Linked DNA regions of Limosilactobacillus reuteri. The protein of the gene in region 2 interacts with the protein of the main gene of each other region in a pairwise test. Links are inferred from orthologs where the notes say so. Each region holds a gene or a part of one and is shown on either strand. Other genes may lie near its edges.

Region 1 (12,359 bases), 660 kb from region 2 along the record:
AGTGAGAACATTGTATAAAGGATTGTGGTAATCAAAAACATTGGTGAAACATTGCCATCTGCATACTGATAAAGCGGGCCGACAATAGTAGTTCCAATCACCATTCCCAAGTTATTGGCAAAATACAACATATTAAAAACATAACGACCATCTCGACCTGAACGAGTCGCAAAAGAATTAACCATTGTAATGATCCAGCCATTAAAGAATCCAATAACTGTTAAAAGAATTCCATATATCGGCCAGCCATTGAAGAAAATCATAATAACCATTACGATTGTCGCTAGCAGTGTCCCGCCAATCATTAATTTCCGCGGGTTAGCTCGGTCAAATAGCATTCCGCTAATATAACTTCCGACAACATTTGCTCCTGAATAAAAGAGTAAAACGATTCCCGATACAGTTAATGACTCATGCAACTGATCGTGAATATAAATTGTTGTTAATGGCCAGACAAAACTATTCCCAATACTTCCAAGGAACATTCCGAATAAAAGCCATTTTAATTCTACGCCTTGACGGTTCATTTAATTATTATCTTCAGGGATATAGGAAATCGAAGTGAACTTATTATAAGACTTTGCAAATAATAATTTAACTGTCCCCCGCGGACCACTACGATTCTTTTCAATGATGACTTCAACTTCACTAGCATTTGATCCATCGTCATCCTGATTATTTCCCGGGTTATTATTATCTTCCGAATCTTCATCGTGCTCATAATAGTCATCACGATAAAGGAAACTAACAATATCTGCATCCTGTTCAATCGATCCAGATTCACGAATATCAGATAAAACCGGGCGCTTGTCTTGTCGCTGTTCAACTCCCCGCGACAACTGTGATAGGGCAATAACTGGAACTTCTAATTCCTTTGCCAGTTTCTTTAGTTGTCGAGAAATTTCTGAAACTTCTTGTTGCCGGTTATCAGGATTACTCCCTTCAATCAACTGAAGGTAATCAATTACGATCAATCCTAAGTTGCCTTTTTCCTTTGCTAAGCGCCGACAACGTGCCCGAATTTCTGCTACCTTGATTCCTGGTGTATCGTCAATATAGATACTAGCGTTACTCAAGGCACCAGTTGCAATAAATAAACTTTGCCATTCATCCTGCGTAAGCTGTCCGGTCCGTAAGTGGTTAGCGTTAATATTTCCTTCAGCACAAAGCATCCGGTTTGCTAAAGACTCCGCACCCATTTCAAGACTGAAAATTGCGACCGTATTATCGGTTCTAGTTGCAACGTTTTGAGCAATATTCAAAACAAAGGCAGTCTTCCCAACAGCAGGTCGTGCCGCAATAATCACCAACTCATCTTTATGCAGACCAGTCGTCATCTCATCTAATTGAGCATATCCAGTTGAAAGTCCAGTAATCTCTGAATCTTGACTAGAGAGCTCACTGACATGGTTAATTGACTCTTGTAAAACGTCACTAATACTTTTAAAACCAGTTTGACGACTATTTTCCGAAACTGACATAATTTCTTGCTCAGCCCGGTCAAGTTGATCTTCAATTTTGTCATTTCCAGCATAACTATCATTGATAATTTTGGTTGCAGTATTGATCAACCGTCGTGAAATCGCCTTATCATGAACAATTTTTGAGTAATAGACAACGTTAGCAGCCGTCGGAACCGCTGTTGCAAGTTCAGCAATATAAGCAACTCCACCAATATTTTCCGTTTGATTATCCTGATCAAGGACATTTTTCATCGTTAACGGATCGATTGGCTGGTCCGCATCATTTAGTTGGACCATCTTTTCAAAAATAATTTGGTGAGCCTTCCGATAAAAATCTTGCGGCTCAAGATATTCCATCGCATCAGCCAACGCGTTTTTACTTAAAAAAGCAGCTCCAAGAACTGCTTTTTCTGCTTCAATATCGCGTGGCTCTTCTTGCACTGGTGCATTATCCATTTACTTTTCAGCAATGTGAACACGAATTTGAGCTTCGACTTCTGGATGAAGTTTAATTGGCACATTTACGTAGCCAAGCGCCTTAATTGGAGCCGCCAGCTCAATCTTTCGCTTATCAATTTTAAGGTCAAATTGTTTTTGTAAAGCAGTTGCAATTTGTTTTGTTGAAATTGAACCAAACATCCGGCCATCTGTACCGGCTTTTCCACTTAATTCAACAACTGTATTATCATCTTCAAGAATCTTCTTCATCCGCTTGGCATCAGCTAATTCTTCAGCAGCATGTTTTTCTTCAGCACGTTGTTGACCCTTTAGTTGGCTCATCGCCGCCTTAGTAGCTTGTTTTGCTAATCCACGCTTAATTAAGTAGTTTTGAGCATAGCCATCTGGAACTTCCTTAATTTGACCACGTTGACCACGGCCTCGTACATCTTGTGTAAAAATAACTTTCATTCACTCCTCTGTATCGTCTTGCTCTTTATCAGGTTTAGTTAGAATATCAACTAACTCTTGCTTGACCTGTGTAATATCTTTATCACTGATTTGTGTAGCAGCATTTGCAAGGTGACCGCCACCACCCATTTTTTCCATGATTACCTGGACGTTGACATTTCCCATTGAGCGTGCTGAAATTCCGATCTTGTTATCAGCACGTTCAAAAATTACAAATGAAGCTTCAATCCCACTCATTTGGAGCAACATATCAGCAGCCTGGGCAGCCGTGACAGGATCATAAACCTGTCCCTCTTCACCCGTACATAATGCTATTTTATCATTTATTTCCGCTCTTGAAATCAAATGATTACGCATCATGAAGGTTTCTGGATTTTCTTTCATAAATGATTGAATCATTAAACCATCGGCACCAGCAGAACGCAAGTAACTAGCTGCATCAAAAGTTCGCGTACCAGCACTCTTGGTGAATGATTTTGTATCAACCTGAATCCCTGTTAGCATTGCCGTTGCTTCAAGCTTGTTAAGTCCTTTTCCTTCACGTGGTTGGTACTCAAACATTTCCGTAATTAACTCACAAGTTGATGAAGCATATGGTTCGATATAAACAAGCAATGGATTTTCAGGAAAGTCCTCGCCGCGACGGTGGTGGTCAATGATAACAAGTCTGTTTTGCATTTTATCATATAATTCAGGAGCAATGGTAATTCCCCGCTTAGCATGGTCAACCATTACTAACAAACTGTTATTTGTCGCTTTTTCTAACGCTTCGACTGGTGAAATAATATGGTCCTTAATCGTCTGGTAATTATCAATCTCATGCATCAAACGTTGAATATCAGAGTGTGGATGTTCATCATCAATCACAATCCAACATTCTTTACCGTTCATTTCCGCAATCCGTCGAATCCCCAAACAGGCACCGACTGAATCCATATCTGGATTGGTGTGGCCCATCACAAATAATTGGTCTGATTGAGCCATTAATTCTTGTAATGCTTGACTAATCATCCGTGCTCGTACCCGGGTTCGTTTCTCCATCGGGTTGGTCTTTCCACCATAGAAACGTGCCTCCTGATCTTGAGCCCGAACAACAACTTGGTCTCCACCACGACCTAACGCGAGGTCAAGGTTATTTTGTGCTGTATCAGCAAGCTTTATCAGATCATTTTCGCCATAAGCAATTCCTACGCTAAGAGTAACTGGCGAATTTTGCTTGGATGTATTTTCACGGATAACATCAAGAATCTTGAATTTTTGTTTTTCAAGTTCTTTTAATGAAGCTTGATGTCCAATAATCAAGTAGTTATCATCATCAATGATCTTCATCAATAAGTGATTAGCAACTGCCCAATCGCTTATTTGTGAAGTTACGTAATTATGAAGATTAGAGACATCAGAATCACTCATTCCTTGAATCAGCTCATCATAGTTATCTAGGTAAATATTACCAATGAAGATTTGTTCATCCTTATATTGTGCACTAATCTGTTCATATTTTGTAATATCTAATAAATAAACTACCTGTCCGTGATGCTGAACCAAAAATTCAAATTGATGGTCACGCCATGTCACTACTTGTGTTTGCTTATCATCTGCATGATCTTTTATTAATTCCGCTAATTTTACATCAACATCTGCAATCGGCTTCCCTACAACAATTTCAAGATTAAAATAACGCGCCATATATGGATTAATCCATTCAACCTCATGACGCTTATTTAACATAATCATTCCCATGGGCATTTCCAGTAATGCTTCTTGTTGCCCACGTTGGACTTTATACGTTAATTCATTTAAATATTCATGAGCATCGACTAATAATTTTCTTAACCGCCGAATACTAATAGCTCCACCAATAACTGCGATTACTAAAACAATTAGTCCAATAATCCAGTTATCCATAAACCCTAAAATAAGCCCAATGATTGTTAAAAGCACTATATAGCAGACATTCCAGCGGACGGCTGGGTGTTCAAAATAAAACTCCCAGTTCTCACGACTGAAAATTTTTCGCATCTATAATAGGTGTTGAGCCACAAGTGAATCGGTTACTAATACATTTGCATATTTTCCAGCTAAGGCCGCTTTGATTGCTTTTAACTTATTCATTCCACCAGCGATAAGAACTGATTCCCGAGCTTGTTTTAGATCATCTAAAGCAATAGCAACTGTGCGATCATTTAACTGGTCATCAACGATTTTCCCGCGTTCATCAATAAAGCGAGAAACAAGGTCCCCGGCTGCTTTCTCTTGCAAGGTTTTAATTTGCTGATCATTAAAATAACCTAGTTCAAATAGCGTTGCATCTTGTTCCGTCGTTTCTACCGTAAAAAGTGCCACGCTTGTCCGCTTACCAGTATCTAAAATCTCGTTAATAAATTTATCTTTTATCACCATCTCTTTAATTTGCTTATTTTCAAAAATTAAAGGAAGCGGAAGAATCTGCGCCTGGGTATGGTAGCATTTATTAAAACATTTAGTAACCTCTACAACATAATTATTATGAGTAGAGTTCGCCACTGTTCCTTTAAAATAGACCACCTGAACATTTTTACGGTCATTTGGTATCAATTGACGTGCTACGCTGACCAGTGTCCTTCCCCAACTAACACCAATAACATCATTATCCTTAACTTTTTTATCAAGGTAACGAGCCGTGGCCTTACCTAAAGATGATAAAATTTCAGCCGTTTCATTGCTTTCTGGAGTACTAATAATGACATCCTTTAGTTGATACTTTTCTTTTAATTGGTGCTGCAGATCTTCAATATTGCTAAGGGGATCATTTATTGAAATTTTGACAATATTTTTCTCGCGTGCAAATTGAAGTAATCGAGAAATTGTTGGTCGCGATAAATTTAGTTTTTTTCCGATTTCTGCTTGGGTAACGCCATCTAAATAGTAAAGTTTACTAACCTGGACGGCCTGTTTAATTTGTTGCTTACTATCCACCTATTCTTTACCAATAACTTGCATACTATGGCTAACGCCCAACTTTGTAGCTCCAGCATTAATCATTGCTTCTGCTTCTTCGGTTGTATGAATACCACCAGAAGCCTTTACTTCAGTGGGAGTTTCTTTAGTAGCTGCTGACATTAATTCAGCATCATGAACTGCTGCTCCACGGGTTGAGAAACCTGTTGATGTTTTTACAAAGTCAGCACCTGCATCAGCAACAATCTTAGATGCCTTAGTGATTTCATCATCAGTTAGCAAAGCTGTTTCAATAATTACCTTTGCAACCTTATTGGCATTATGAGCAACTTTAACAACTGTCTTAATATCATCAGCTACTTTAGCATAATTTTTGCCTTTCATTTCGCCAATATTCATAACCATTTACTCAGTTTCAAAAACTTTTGTTGCAGTTGTAGTGGCTCCAAGAGGAAAACCAATAACAGTTGCTGTTACTACATCAGTTTCTTCTAATGCTTTATGAGTTTTAGCAACCCAGTATGGATTAATCATAACAGTATGAAAATGATTATCAATTGCTTGCTTAATAACTTTTTCTACTTGTGCTTCTGTTGCTTCGGGACTTAGTAAAGTATGATCAATATATTTATTTAGTTTCATCTAGTCTTCTGCAACGAATGGCAAAAGACCCATGATCCGTGCACGCTTGATAGCGATAGTTAACTTACGTTGGTTTTTAGCACTGGTACCAGTAACCCGACGTGGTAAGATCTTACCACGTTCAGAAATGAACCGACGTAATAAATCAGTGTCTTTGTAATCGATGTATTCGATGTGGTTTGCGGCGATGAAGTCGACCTTACGACGACGACGTCCGCCCCGACGTTGTTGTGCCATTTAGAATGGTAATTCGTCATCAGCTAAATCAATGGATTGACCACCATCATCACTACTTCCAGGGAACTGGTTGCCAGCATTTTGATTGGGATCGAAACCATTGTCCATACTTGGTGACGGATTACTTTGAGGAGCATTATTTCCAGGTTGTGGTTGACTGCCATATTGTGGAGCCTGAGCACCAAACGATTGTTGGGTATTGTTAAATGGCTGTTGAACGCCTGATTGGTTCATACCACCATTTTGACGAGGTTCTAACAATGCAAAGTTATCTACAACAACTTCGGTAACATATACACGGTTACCCTGTTGGTTTTCATAATTCCGGGTTTGAATACGCCCTTCAATTCCAACAAGTGAACCCTTATGCGTAAAGTTACTAAAGTTTTCAGCGGATTTACGCCAAATAACGCAATTGATAAAGTCAGCATCACGATCACCATTTTGGTTTCGGAATTGCCGATCAACAGCTAACGTAAATGAAACAACAGCCGTCCCGCTGGTTGTGTACCGCAACTCGGGATCTCTTGTTAAACGCCCAGTTAAGACTGCACGATTAAGCATTTAAGCATCAAGCTTAACAATCATGTGACGTAGGATATCATCACTGAACTTAGCTAAACGATCAAATTCGTTTAAAGCTTGGTCTGAATCAGTAGTTAAGTTTACCACGTGGTAAGTACCTTCAGTGTACTTAGCGATTGGGTAAGCAAAACGACGAGTTGACCAATCCTTTGAGTCAGCGATAGTTGCACCATTGTCCGCCAAGATCTTGTCGAATCGGTCTACCAATTCGCTCTTTGCAGATTCTTCGATATCAGGACGAATGATGTAAGTAATTTCATATTTGCGTGTTTCCATTTAATTTTCTTCTTGTGAGGAATTATTAGTTACTTCTTCAGTCTCCTCATCGACTTCTTTATCCACCTTTGCAATCGTAGCAACACGGGCACCATTATCCATCTTAATTAAGTGAACACCAACCGCAGATCGTCCAGTTTGCGATACACTTTCAATGCCAAAACGAATAATTACTCCCTGGTCGGTCACTAACATGATATCTTCATCACCATTGACAGTCGTTAAACCAACCAGCGGGCCATTCTTTACAGTAACATTAACTGTCTTAACTCCTAATCCGCCCCGGCCTTTGATTGGGTATTCAGAAGCAGGAGTTTGCTTTCCAAAACCATTTTCACTAATTACAAGTACCTTGCTATCAGAATTAAGAGGGGCAGCGCCAATTACGTAGTCTTCATCTCGTAAACGAATCCCACGAACTCCAGCCGCGCTTCGCCCCATTGACCGAACAACTGATGATTTAAAGCTAAGAGCATATCCATTATGAGTACCAATAATCATTGGCTGATCTTCACTAATAACTTCTACATCAATCAATTCATCGTTTTCATGGAGATTAAGCGCCTTTAATCCATTACTTCGAATATTCTTAAACTCTGTTACTGCTGTCCGTTTAACTGTTCCTAGCTTAGTAATAAAGAAGAGGTATTTATCATCATCGTTAGTTTCATGTGAAACATTGATAACAGCGCTAATCTTCTCTTTATTATTAATTCCAAGCAGGTTAATAATTGGAATTCCCTGCGCAGCCCGACCATATTCAGGAACTTCATACCCTTTCATTGAGTATACTTTTCCTGAATTAGTAAAGAAGAGCAACATATCATGAGTTGAGCTAGAAATTAGTTGTTCAATAAAATCATCTTTATGAACTCCCATTCCCTTAACACCACGACCCCCACGATGCTGAGACTTAAATTCATCAACTGGAAGACGTTTAATGTATCCATTGTGGGTCAAGGCAACGATAATATCTTCTTCTTCAATTAAGTCTTCATCTTCAATATTGGTAATATCACCAACTTGAAGTTCAGTCCGCCGTTCATCTCCAAAACGTTTTTGAATTTCCATCAATTCGTCATAAATGATTTGATTGATCCGTTCACGATGAGCAAGAATATCCTTGTAATCAGCAATTGCTGCCATTAATTTTTGGTATTCATCCTCTATCTTTTCCCGTTCTAGACCGGTCAACCGAACTAACCGCATATCGAGGATAGCTTGAGCCTGTCGATCTGATAAACCATAATTATTCATCAACTCATTTTTCGCTACTTCACTTGTTTGTGAATTACGAATAATATTAATTATCTCATCAATATGGTCTAAAGCGATCCGCAATCCGGCAACAATGTGCGCACGATTCTGGGCTTTCTTTAATTCAAATTCCGTTCGCCGCCGTACAACTGATTCCTGGTGTTCCAGATAATATTGCAAGATTTGTTTCAAGCTTAAAATCTTTGGAGCCCCATTAACAATTGCTAGCATATTGAAGTTAAAAGTTGTTTGCATCAAGGTCATCTTGTAAAGATTATTCAAGATAACTTCAGCACTGGCATCACGACGAACATCAATTACGATTCGCATTCCGTCACGGTCAGTTTCATCGTTAACATCAGTAATTCCATCAATATCTTTATTCCGAGCTAATTCAGCAATTCGTTCAATTAACTTTGCCTTATTAACCATGTATGGAATTTCGTGAACAATGATCCGTTGCTTACCATTCTTCTGTTCTTCAATATCAACTTTTGCTCGAACAATAATAGTTCCCCGACCGGTTTCATAAGCTTTACGAATACCGGACTTACCCATTACTACTCCACCAGTTGGAAAGTCGGGACCAGGAATAGCCTTCATTAGTCCTTCCGTTGTAATATCAGGGTTATTCATTAACATATGCAGGCCATTAATAACCTCACCTAAATTATGGGTTGGAATATTAGTAGCCATCCCCACGGCAATCCCTGAGGCACCGTTAACTAATAAATTAGGAAAACGAGCTGGTAATACATCCGGTTCTTTTTCAGTACCATCATAGTTATCATGGAAATCAACGGTATTTTTATTGATATCCCGAAGCATTTCAACTGCAATTTTGCTCATCTTTGCTTCGGTATAACGCATGGCGGCCGCTCCATCACCATCAACTGACCCGAAGTTACCGTGACCATCAACAAGCATGTAACGATAACTAAAGTCTTGAGCCATCCGCACAAGTCCTTCATAAATTGAAGAGTCACCATGTGGGTGGAACTTACCCATTACATCCCCGACAATCCGGGCTGACTTCTTGTAAGGCTTATCGGGAGTAACCCCTAATTCATTCATTCCATATAGAATCCGGCGTTGTACCGGTTTTAATCCATCACGGACGTCTGGAAGCGCACGTGAAACAATAACACTCATTGCATAATCCAAGAATGAGTTTTTCATCTGACTCGTAAGATTTACATCCGTGATCCGATTAGGCATATCTTGTTCAGCCAATTACAGGTCAAGGTTTTCAACGAACTTAGCATTTTGCTCAATAAAGTCGCGCCGTGGTCCGACCTTGGTTCCCATTAGCATTGGGAAAATCTTATCAGCCTGTTCTGCGTCGTCTAGTTTTACTCGTAATAGGTGCCGATTTTCTGGGTCCATTGTTGTTTCCCATAATTGCTCAGCATCCATTTCACCTAGCCCTTTGTAACGTTGAATAACTGGCTTAGGACTTGGCTGCAGTGAGCTTACAACCTGCTCTAGTTCTTCATCAGAGTCAATGTATTTTACAAATTTACCTTGCCGAACTTGATATAGCGGCGGTTGGGCAATATAAACATACCCATGCGTAATCATTGGTTTCATAAAGCGGTAGAACAAGGTTAACAGTAATGTCCGAATGTGGGCACCATCGACATCCGCATCAGTCATGATAATCAATTTATGGTAATTAGCCTTTGTAATATCAAAGTCATCTCCAAAACCTGTTCCAAGAGCGGTAAATAGAGAACGAATTTCGTCATTAGCTAGAACTCGATCAAGGGTTGCTTTTTCAACATTCAAGATCTTTCCTCGAATTGGAAGGATTGCCTGGGTGAGTCGCGAACGTCCCTGCTTTGCTGATCCACCGGCAGAATCCCCTTCGACAATAAATAATTCTGAAATTTCAGGATCCTTACTCGTGTTATCAGCTAACTTACCTGGCAAATTGCTAATTTCAAGACCACTCTTTTTACGAGTAACTTCCCGTGCCCGTTTAGCAGCCACTCTTGCTTTGGAAGCGAGTTGACCTTTTTCAATAATTTGCCGCGCTTCGTCTGGGTGTTCTAATAAGAACCGGTTAAATGTTGCCGCAAAGACATGGTCAGTCGCTGTTCGTGCATCTGAATTTCCTAACTTAGTCTTAGTCTGTCCCTCGAATTGCGGATCAGGGTGCTTAATGGAGACAACAGCAGTTAAACCTTCCCGTACGTCATCTCCTGATAAGGTCTCATTCGACTTTAAAATACCTGCTTTGTGGCCGTAGTCATTAATAACGCGTGTAAGAGCCATCTTAAATCCGGTCTCATGAGTTCCACCTTCATAAGTATGAATATTGTTAGTAAAAGTTAGTAAGTTGCTACGATATGAATCTGTATATTGTAAGGAAACTTCAACAGTAATATCATTTTCTTTACCTTCCACGTAAATTGGTGGATCAAATAAAACATTTTGATCTTCATTAAGGTATTCAACATAATGACGAATACCACCTTCATAATGGAATTCTTTCCGTTCATGATCTATTTCTCGTAAGTCTTCGATCGTGATTTTAAGTCCCTTATTTAAGAAAGCTAACTCTCTTAAACGATCAGTTAAAGTTTTAATATTGTAAGTCGTTGTTTCACGGAAAATTTCTGGATCCGGCTTAAAGTGAACGGTTGTACCATGCTCAGTTTCTGGAAGTCCTTCTTCAATTACCTTCATTGCAGACTTAACATGACCATGATCAAAATCCATGTAGTAACGTTTACCTTGACGAGCAACTTTAACATCTAATTCAGTAGATAAGGCATTTACAACAGAAGCCCCTACCCCGTGAAGACCTCCAGAAACCTTATATCCGCCGCCGCCAAATTTTCCTCCGGCGTGCAGAACAGTAAAGACCGTTTCTAAGGCTGACTTTCCAGTTTCTTTTTGCGTATCAACTGGAATTCCACGACCATTATCCTTAACAGTAATACTGTTATCTGGATTAACTACAACATTAATTTCATCACAGAATCCTGCTAAGGCTTCATCAATTCCGTTATCGACAATTTCCCAAACAAGGTGATGAAGTCCCTGGGCTGAAGTGGAACCAATGTACATTCCGGGACGCTTTCGAACTGCATCCAATCCCTTTAAAACCTGAATTTGACTAGCATCGTATTCGCTAGCCAATTCCATCTTGGTTTCTTTTTGTTGTTCGTTGCTCACTCACTTTACTTCCTCCTTATTCAAAGTGCCGTGCTCAATTTCAAAAATCGTGGGTTCATTAATTAGCTGGCGAGCAACATCACTCAAACTAGTTGTCGTCAAAAATGTTTGAACTTTATTCTGAATGGCTGTTAACAGGTGTGTTTGTCGAATTGTATCTAGTTCCGATAACACATCGTCCAATAATAATAATGGATACTCGCCTGTTTGCTCTTTCATCAAATCAATCTCTGCTAGCTTTACTGATAGTGCTGTCGTTCGCTGTTGTCCTTGCGATCCAAAAGCCTGTACATTTTTATCATTTACCAGAAAGCGGATATCATCACGATGGGGGCCGTAAATTGTTGTCCCCTGCTCAATTTCACGCTGTTCGTTGTCTTGATATAATTTAAAAAGGGCCTGATAAGCCTCTTCAGCAGTAGTCTCATCATTAACCTTTAATTGATTAACGTATTCAAGCTGTAATGATTCCTTATTCAGTGAAATCTCTTGATGTAAATCAGCTGCCCATCCTTCAAGGTGCTTTAAAAAATGTTGACGGGCAATAATTACTTCCGCACCAAAAGCAGCAAGCTGATCAGATAGGACTCCTAAAAGGACGCGATCAGTTTGTTGCTTATATTTTAGTTGCTTTAAATATTTGTTTTTTTGTCGTAAGAGTGTGCGGTATTGGCCTGCATTGTAGAGATACTTGCTACTCATCTGGCTAAATTCTCGATCCATAAAGTGGCGCCGTAAAGCTGGGGACCCTTTTACCAACGACAAGTCCTCAGGAGCAAATAATATTGCATTTAGTTGACCAACATACTGTGATAATCGCGCTTGTTCTAAATGATTTACCTTTGCCTTTTTTCCTTTACTTGAGAATTG
Region 2 (8,043 bases):
AATGCTGGTTCTTTAGCTGAGGTTACGACAACTGCCATATCAACATTAGCAACAGGCGGCCGCACCAACTGATTGCGACGAGGCAAGATTTTTAATAAATACCCTTCCTGTTGATTTTCAGCACTGAATTCAACATGATCGCCAACTACTGGCTTGATCTTTCGTTGACGAAAGTTTCCACGCGCCCTTGTCCGATAAATCTTTTCATCTGCAATTACATCATAAAAGCCACTTAATGATTGTTGGATTATTCCTGTTTTCAATTATCCAGTAATATTTGTTGCACTCATAATCGTTCGTCCATTGCGAACAACACGGTATGCACCTGTTTGTCCTTGTTTAAGGGTAAATGGCACATTAATTGTTGTTTCCTGATTAATTGTAATATCTTGATACTCCATTGTTAAATTATGGTTGGCATCTCTGATATATACCTGTACACGGTTTTCACGCTGGCCACCATTTCCATCGAATGGAATGTTAATCTGAATATTCGTCGTCTTTGTTTGATTACCAGAATTAGCAATGGAAACCGTTAACGTATCACCATGATTTAATGTCGATCCAGCTCGCGGCGTCTGATTAATCACATGGTTAGTCGCGATTGTTTTTGATTTTTTCTCTTGAGTTGTCAATTGCAAATTATTTTTATTTGCAAACTGTTGCACAGCACTAATATCTTGATTCTTAAAGTTTGGAATCTTAATTGGTTCTTTCCCTGCGCTTACTCGAAAAATAATTGTGTTAGCAGCAGGCTTAACAATCGTACCTTTTTTGTGGTTTTGTCTGATAATCTGTCCCTTATCGATATCATCCGAATACACTGGTTCTTGATGAACTTGAAATCCCTTGCGACGAAGGTTAGCGGCTACTGAAGAATAGTCCTCACCAACATAATCAGCCATTTGCAATTGCTTAACTCCTGTACTAACCGTTAAATTAATTGGGGTACTAACACGGGTCTTATGGCTGACGTCAGGATTGGTTGAAACAATTCGGTTTTTATCAACCGCCTGACTATTTACTCGAGTAATCTTACCAATCCGTAAGTTTTGCTGGTGCAATCGTTGTTCTGCCTTTAGCACTGTCATTCCTTCTACATCGGGGATGATTACTTGACGGATCAAGAACCACCAGCTACAGACTGCAATCAGCACAATCATGCCAAGCGTTCCACTAACAATCCCATATTTTTTCCACTTTTGCGGTTTAGTTGATGGATCAACGGTTGGTGAATCAGTTGACTTCTTTGGTTGGTAATCATCAGCTTTTAGGTGTTTAATATCTAACACCTTAGTTTCTCCATTATCATCTTGTTGGATCTTTAACCGCGGCTCATTAGCTCTTTGTGGATCAAGGACGGTTTTCAAATCAGCCGCCATTTCATTAACTGAACTATACCGCTCAGCTGGTTCCTTTGCTGTCGCTTTAATGATTACGTTTTCGAGTGATTGAGGAATTTCTTTGTTCTGTTCACGAACAGAAGGTATTTCTTCGCGGAAATGCTTCAAGGCAATTGAGACAGCCGTTTCTCCTTCAAACGGAACCTTTCCTGTTAGAAGTTCAAACAAGATAATTCCTAGTGAATAGATATCTGATTGTTTAGTAGCAATGCTTCCTCGCGCTTGTTCTGGGGATAGGTAGTGAACTGACCCCATCAAGGTATTAGTCTGCGTTAATGAGTCTTGCGATACAGCAACCGCAATTCCAAAATCAGTAATTTTAACGTTTTTATTTTCATCAATTAAGATATTTTGTGGTTTTAAGTCCCGGTGGATAATCCCATGAGCATGGGCGGTCGCAACTGCTGAAAGCACCTGTTCCATAATATCAATAACTTGTGGAAGTGGAATCGGATAGTGCTTTTTTATATATGCTTTAAGGTCTGTCCCCTTTACATATTGCATTACCATGTATTGCAAGCCATGATCCTCACCAACGTCATAAATTCCAACAATATGAGGATCATTTAACTGCGTTGCGGCCATTGCCTCCCGGTGAAATCGCCGTTTAGTACTTGGATCGTCCCGTAAGTCAAGACGCAATAGTTTAACAGAAACGTCCCGATCAAGAACCATATCATGTGCCAAGTAGACATTAGCCATTCCACCTTCACCCAGTGACCGAATTATCCGATATCGGTGACCAATTTCATATCCAGGATTCATCTATCCCTCCTGGTTACTATTAATCCCAATTAAAACGGTAATATTATCTGGTCCGCCGGCATCATTTGCCATTTTTATAAGTTGAGCACATTTCTCTTCAAGCGGTCTCGGCAATTCAAGCACCTTGATAATCCGCTCCTTAGAAACAGTCTTAAACAAGCCATCAGAACACATTAACAGTTGATCACCTTCGTTTAATTCAAAGCGGTTTACATCAACTTGTGCATCCTGTGAGATTCCAATTGCCCTTGTAATTATATTGCTCTGGGGTAGCTTTAGTGCTTCATCTTCTGATATATCTCCCGTTTTTACCAATTCATTAACCAATGAATGGTCTACTGTAATCTGCGTTAATAGGTTTTGATGAAGGATATATCCTCGACTATCACCAATGTTAGCAACCACAACCGCATCCTTAAATGCAATAGCGGCAACCATTGTTGTTCCCATCCCCTGCAAGCGAAGATTACGTTTGGATTGCGCTAAGATTTTATTATTGATTAATTGGGTTTCACGAGCAAACCAGCGGATCCCTTCCATCGAAGTCTGCGGAGGCCTTTTTTTAAACTGACTCCCCAAAGTCGCAACTGTTTGCTCTGCAGCGATATCTCCGCTACGATTGCCACCAATTCCATCAGCAATAACCATTAATTGATTGCCTAGCTTGTTAGTAAACACAGCAACCCGGTCCTGGTTTTGCTTTCGTTGGTGGCCGATATCTGTTTGATAAGCAGCTTTCATTTATATTCCCTTCTTAAGGCTACTGACGAAGAAGCCATCAGAATCAAAATCACTCGGTAATATAGTTAAGGTTGGTGAGTGACGATTATCCTTAACTTTTCGTGCAGTTGTTGTTTTTACTAACTCAAACTCCGGATGTTCAGCTAGAAACGTTTGAACAGTATCATCATTTTCTTGCTGTAAAATTGTGCACGTGCTGTATGTGATTATACCGCCTTTTTTAACTTTTGCGGCAACCGCATTTAAAATTGCTAACTGAATCTTATGTAATTGCTTGCTATCATTTAGCGTTTTTGTATAACGAATTTCTGGCTTCCGGCGTAAAAGTCCAATCCCACTACAAGGTGCGTCAACTAAGACCTTGTCAAAACTTTCATCATCAAAAAGTTGATCAACTTCCCGTGCGTCAAGGGCATGAGCAGTAACTCGCTTTTCAACTCCCAGTCGACGAGCATTCTTTTCAATCAATCTAACCTTATGTTGGTGAATATCAAGTGCATCAACGTGGCCGTCTTCATTAGTGAGGGCTTCTGCTATTTGAACGGTCTTTCCACCCGGAGCTGCACAAGCGTCCAGGACTTTATCCCCTGGCTCAATATGCATGCTTTCCACGGCTAACATGGCACTTTCGTCTTGAATAGTAATTTCGCCATTTTTGAAGAGATCGGAACTGATAATTTCACCTTTAGTAATTACTAAAGCATTTTGCGCAACTTGACTTTCTTGATATTCAATTCCAGCAGCATCTAAAGTTTGTTTGACGGTTGGAAGGTCAGTTTTGACGATGTTAACTCTAATTACCTGATGAGCCGGCTCATTAATTGATTGAAGTACTTTTTCAGTATTTTCTTCGCCATATTCCCTAGTCAGCTCGTTGACTAGCCACCGTGGGACACTATTTTCGATACTTAACCGCAAATCACGTTCATCAATTTGCCGCAGGTCAGGTAATCCTTTCCGCAAAATGGCATGTAAAACGCCAGTGACAAACTTTCGAATACCTGGATTTCCTCGACGTTTAGCTATTTCAATACTTTCGTCAGTTACCGCCCAATCCGGAACTCGTTCTAAATAATGATACTGGTAAAGTGCAGACAAGAGAAGCGTCTTTACCCAAGGATCAAGCCGTTTTCCCTGCACAAACCCATTTAGCCAATATTCGAGGGTAAGTTTATGCTGCAAAACACCATAAATAATATTAGTTGCCAACCGGCGATCTTTATCTGCCAACGAGTACCTTTTTAATAACTGGTCAACCTGCAAGTTTGAGTATGCACCATTTTCGACAACTCCTTCAAGCGCCACTAAAGCTAATTCACGCGCATTTTGCGGTTGAAATTTAGTCTTCACTTAGTCTTCACTTACAACTTGGCCTCCCTCTGTAATATCTTTATGTCCATTAAGGTAAGAAGTAATATCCATCGCCTTTTTCCCTGCTGGCTTTAACTTATTAATCTGGTATGTCGTTCCATCTCCAGCGGCAATTACTAATTGATGCTTCGTGACCCGCACTACTTTCCCTGGTTCAAGGTCTGTTTTTTCTTCTAATGGGGTCACATCATAAATTTTTGTGCGTAATCCATCAATAATCATATTACCAAGAGGAGCCGGCCGTAATCCCCGCACCTTCGCATCAATTAACCGTGCCGGAAGTCGGAAATCAATCTGTTCTTGTTCACTAGTAATGTTGGGAGAAAAGACTACTTTATCTGGATCTTGAGCGACCGGATTAACATCCCCGCTAATAAGTTTAGGCAGCGTTTCTAACAGCAAGTCTCTTCCTAGCAAACTAAGCTTTTTGAACATAGTGCCACTATCATCAGTGTCTTCAATCGGAATAGACCTTTGTGAAATAATATCGCCCGCATCCATCTTCTTAACCATGTACATAATGGAGACCCCGGTTTCTTTATCATCATTAATAATGGAATATTGAATTGGGGCCCCTCCACGATATTTTGGCAGTAATGAACCGTGAACATTGATTGCTGCAATTTTAGCAGCCGCCAATAACTTTGTTGGAAGGAATTGCCCATAAGCAGCAGTAATCATTAAGTCAGGCTGCAAATTAATAATTTTCTCCATTTCAGGACTTTTGCTGAGTTTAGCTGGCTGTAAGACTTCGATATTATATTGTTCAGCTAATTCTTTAACTGGCGATTGATGAAGAGTACGTTTCCGGCCGATATGGTGGTCTGGCTGGGTAAGAACTGCTTGAATATCGTATTCTGGATTATCAATTAAACTTTGTAAAATCGGAACAGCAAACTCGGGTGTTCCCATAAAAACGACTGATGTTGACATTTACATAAAATATTGTGGATCTGGATCGATACTTACTTGGACATCCTTAAAACCGCGACTTTGCGTATCCTGAAGAATATCAAACAATAGCTGATGCAAGTAAGGATCCTTCTTATATTTGATGACAATTTGGTAATAGTAACGACGCTTCATCCGGGCAATTGCTCGCGGAGTGGGGCCAAGAATAACCGTCGAAGATAATAATCCCTGCTTTAGGCGACCATAGATATCTGCCATTGCCCTAGCTGCTTTGGCTTCTTCGGGATGACTGGCCATCAAACGAACGGTGTAATAGTATGGCGGATAACTTGCTTGTCTTCGTAGCATCATTTCCTGGTTAAAGAATTTTTCGTAATCGTGCATTTTGGCATCTTGAATAGCGTAATGGTCAGGGTTATATGTCTGGATAATAACTTCCCCCTGCTTATTTGCCCGACCAGCCCGACCGCTAACTTGACTTAGCAAATCAAAAGTCCGTTCACTAGCACGAAAATCTGGTAAGCCTAGACCAGTATCAGCATTTAAAACCCCTACTAAGGTAACATTAGGGAAATCAAGCCCTTTTGCAATCATCTGGGTTCCTAATAAAATATCCGCTTGGTGTTGACCGAACTGTCGCAATAATTTTGCATGCATTCCCTTCCGTCGAGTGGTATCAACATCCATGCGAATAATCCGGGCCTGGGGTAATAATTGATGCAATTCTTGCTCAACCTTCTCTGTTCCAGTCCCATAATAGCGAATCTGATGACTATGGCAATTGGGACATTCACGGGGGATTGGTTCTTCATGACCACAATAATGACATTTCATTGTCCGCGTATCCATATGGAGCGTCAAAGAAATATCACAATTAGGACATTTTAAAACATTTCCACAATCACGACACATCATAAAGGATGAAAATCCCCGTCGATTTAGCATTAAAATACTTTGCTCGTTCTTTTGCAGGCGGTCATTTAATTCGGTTAATAGTTTTTGAGAAAAGTTACTCTCCCCGTACTTTTTAATTTCATCTCGCATATCAACCACTTCGATTGGTGGCAGTTCCTGTTTATTTACCCGGTGAGGAAGACGCAACAAGTGATAAACGTTTTTTACTGCTCGCGCACGACTCTCCAGACTAGGAGTAGCAGAGCCAAGAACTACAGGCGCTTGATTATATTTTCCCCGCCATTTAGCTACTTCACGCGCCTGATAACGGGGTGATTCATCTTGTTTATAACTAGATTCATGTTCTTCATCAAGAATGATTAGCCCTAAATTAGTTAACGGAGCAAAGACTGCTGAACGGGCACCCACAACTACTTGCGCTTCTCCACGTTCAATCCGTCGCCATTCATCATATCGTTCACCATTCGATAAACTACTATGTAAAACAGCAACCTTAGAGCCAAATCGTCGCCGCACACGGTTAACAATCTGGGGCGTTAATGAAATCTCGGGTACAAGCATTAATGCTGTCTTTCCCTGTTGAAGAGCATTAGCAATCGATTGCAAGTATACTTCTGTCTTGCCACTCCCCGTAACTCCTTGTAAGAGGAAAACTTTAGGGTCATGATTGTCGATTGCTTGATTAATCTGGTTAACAGCATTTTGTTGATCGGCGTTGAGCTGCAGGGGGGCTACTAAATGAGCATCATCAGGAGTGCCCTGCATAGCCAAGGGTTGTCGATATACTTCAACTGATGTTTTTTCTAGCCATCCCTTCTGTTGTCCCTGATTGAAGGTGGCTGCTTTTAAACCAGTTTTATGTTCAGCATCCTTTTGCTTAACAACTTGACTACCAATTGATTGTAAATATGAAAGAAGACGGTTTTGAGCATGAGCATTAGCATGAAGGGATGCGCGCTCATCTTCCAGTTGTTCAAAATTAAGCAAAGAGCGAATACCAGTCACCGTTTTAGCTTTGGCTCGATCCTCCACTTGGTATTCAATCGTTATCTTTCCTTCCTTTTGCAGTTTGAACAATTTACTTAAGATTGCCGGTTTATCTTGTACCGCCGCCATTTCTAATTCATCTCGCCCATGAAAAATGTCAAAGGCAACATGCTCGTCTACTTCATCTACAATTCGAATAATTCTAGTAGTCTTAGCCTTCAATAAGTTAGGCAACATCGTATATAAGCAAGAAATCCAAAAAGAGTAAGTAGTATCAGCTAACCATTTGCTAAGATTCATTAATTCAGGATTAATTACCGGTTGAAGATCCATTATCGCCTGAATTGGTTTGAGTTCTCCCTCATATTGGGATGCATTGTCAAGGGCAACAACAAATCCTTGAACAGTCCGTTTTCCCTTTCCAAAAGGCACAATCACTCTTACTCCAACTTGAATTTGTTTTTCAAGTTTTGGCGGAATCTGATAAGTATATGGTTGATTTGTTTGCATTGTTGGAACATCAACAACTACCTGTGCCAACTCTGGCATTTAATCACCTGACTTTAATTTTGCACTAATTAATTCAATAATCTCGTTTGCAATTTTAGCTTTAGATTGGCGAGCTAATTTAATTGGCGTTTGATCTTTTTGTAAGATGGTCACTTGATTCTGGTCACTGCCAAATGCTCCCATATCTCCCGCCACACTATTTGCAATAATCATATCCGCATTTTTGCTAGCAAGTTTACGATTAGCATTTTCTAGAAGATCATTTGTTTCTGCCGCAAACCCAACGATGTATTGACCGTTTTGCTTCATCTTCGCAATATTCTTTAAAATATCAATAGTTTCAGTAAGCGCAATGGTAAGATGCGGGTTACCATCTTTTTTCTTAATTTTATGATCAACTACCTCAACTGGGCGATAGTCAGCAACTGCGGCCGCCATG

Evidence for each region.
Region 1: the proteins of priA (region 2) and ssb interact in binary tests that used the Escherichia coli proteins (3 or more experiments, as listed by UniProt). The link is inferred for Limosilactobacillus reuteri from one-to-one orthologs.

The regions. Positions count from the first base shown.
Region 1 is NZ_CP059275.1:1,360,167-1,372,525, reverse strand. What follows is about bases 4,971-7,970. They hold ssb (single-stranded DNA-binding protein), read right to left. Parts: upstream 6,753-7,970; coding sequence 6,189-6,752; downstream 4,971-6,188. Other genes in these bases: gyrA (DNA gyrase subunit A), read right to left, coding at 7,050-7,970; rpsF (30S ribosomal protein S6), read right to left, coding at 6,753-7,049; rpsR (30S ribosomal protein S18), read right to left, coding at 5,952-6,188; HHK02_RS08055 (sugar-binding transcriptional regulator), read right to left, coding at 4,971-5,327. Also shown: HHK02_RS08075 (MDR family MFS transporter), read right to left, coding at 1-527; dnaB (replicative DNA helicase), read right to left, coding at 528-1,919; rplI (50S ribosomal protein L9), read right to left, coding at 1,920-2,372; HHK02_RS08060 (DHH family phosphoesterase), read right to left, coding at 2,373-4,391; more of HHK02_RS08055, read right to left, coding at 4,392-4,970; more of gyrA, read right to left, coding at 7,971-9,539; gyrB (DNA topoisomerase (ATP-hydrolyzing) subunit B), read right to left, coding at 9,540-11,459; DNA replication/repair protein RecF, read right to left, coding at 11,490-12,359. UniProt on the Escherichia coli protein: Plays an important role in DNA replication, recombination and repair. Binds to ssDNA and to an array of partner proteins to recruit them to their sites of action during DNA metabolism. Acts as a sliding platform that migrates on DNA via reptation.
Region 2 is NZ_CP059275.1:704,138-712,180, reverse strand. Bases 4,929-8,043 are described here. They hold priA (primosomal protein N'), read right to left. Parts: upstream 7,644-8,043; coding sequence 5,214-7,643; downstream 4,929-5,213. Other genes in these bases: coaBC (bifunctional phosphopantothenoylcysteine decarboxylase/phosphopantothenate--cysteine ligase CoaBC), read right to left, coding at 7,644-8,043; fmt (methionyl-tRNA formyltransferase), read right to left, coding at 4,929-5,213. In the rest of the region: rsgA (ribosome small subunit-dependent GTPase A), read right to left, coding at 1-263; pknB (Stk1 family PASTA domain-containing Ser/Thr kinase), read right to left, coding at 264-2,168; HHK02_RS04130 (Stp1/IreP family PP2C-type Ser/Thr phosphatase), read right to left, coding at 2,169-2,909; 16S rRNA (cytosine(967)-C(5))-methyltransferase RsmB, read right to left, coding at 2,910-4,259; more of fmt, read right to left, coding at 4,260-4,928.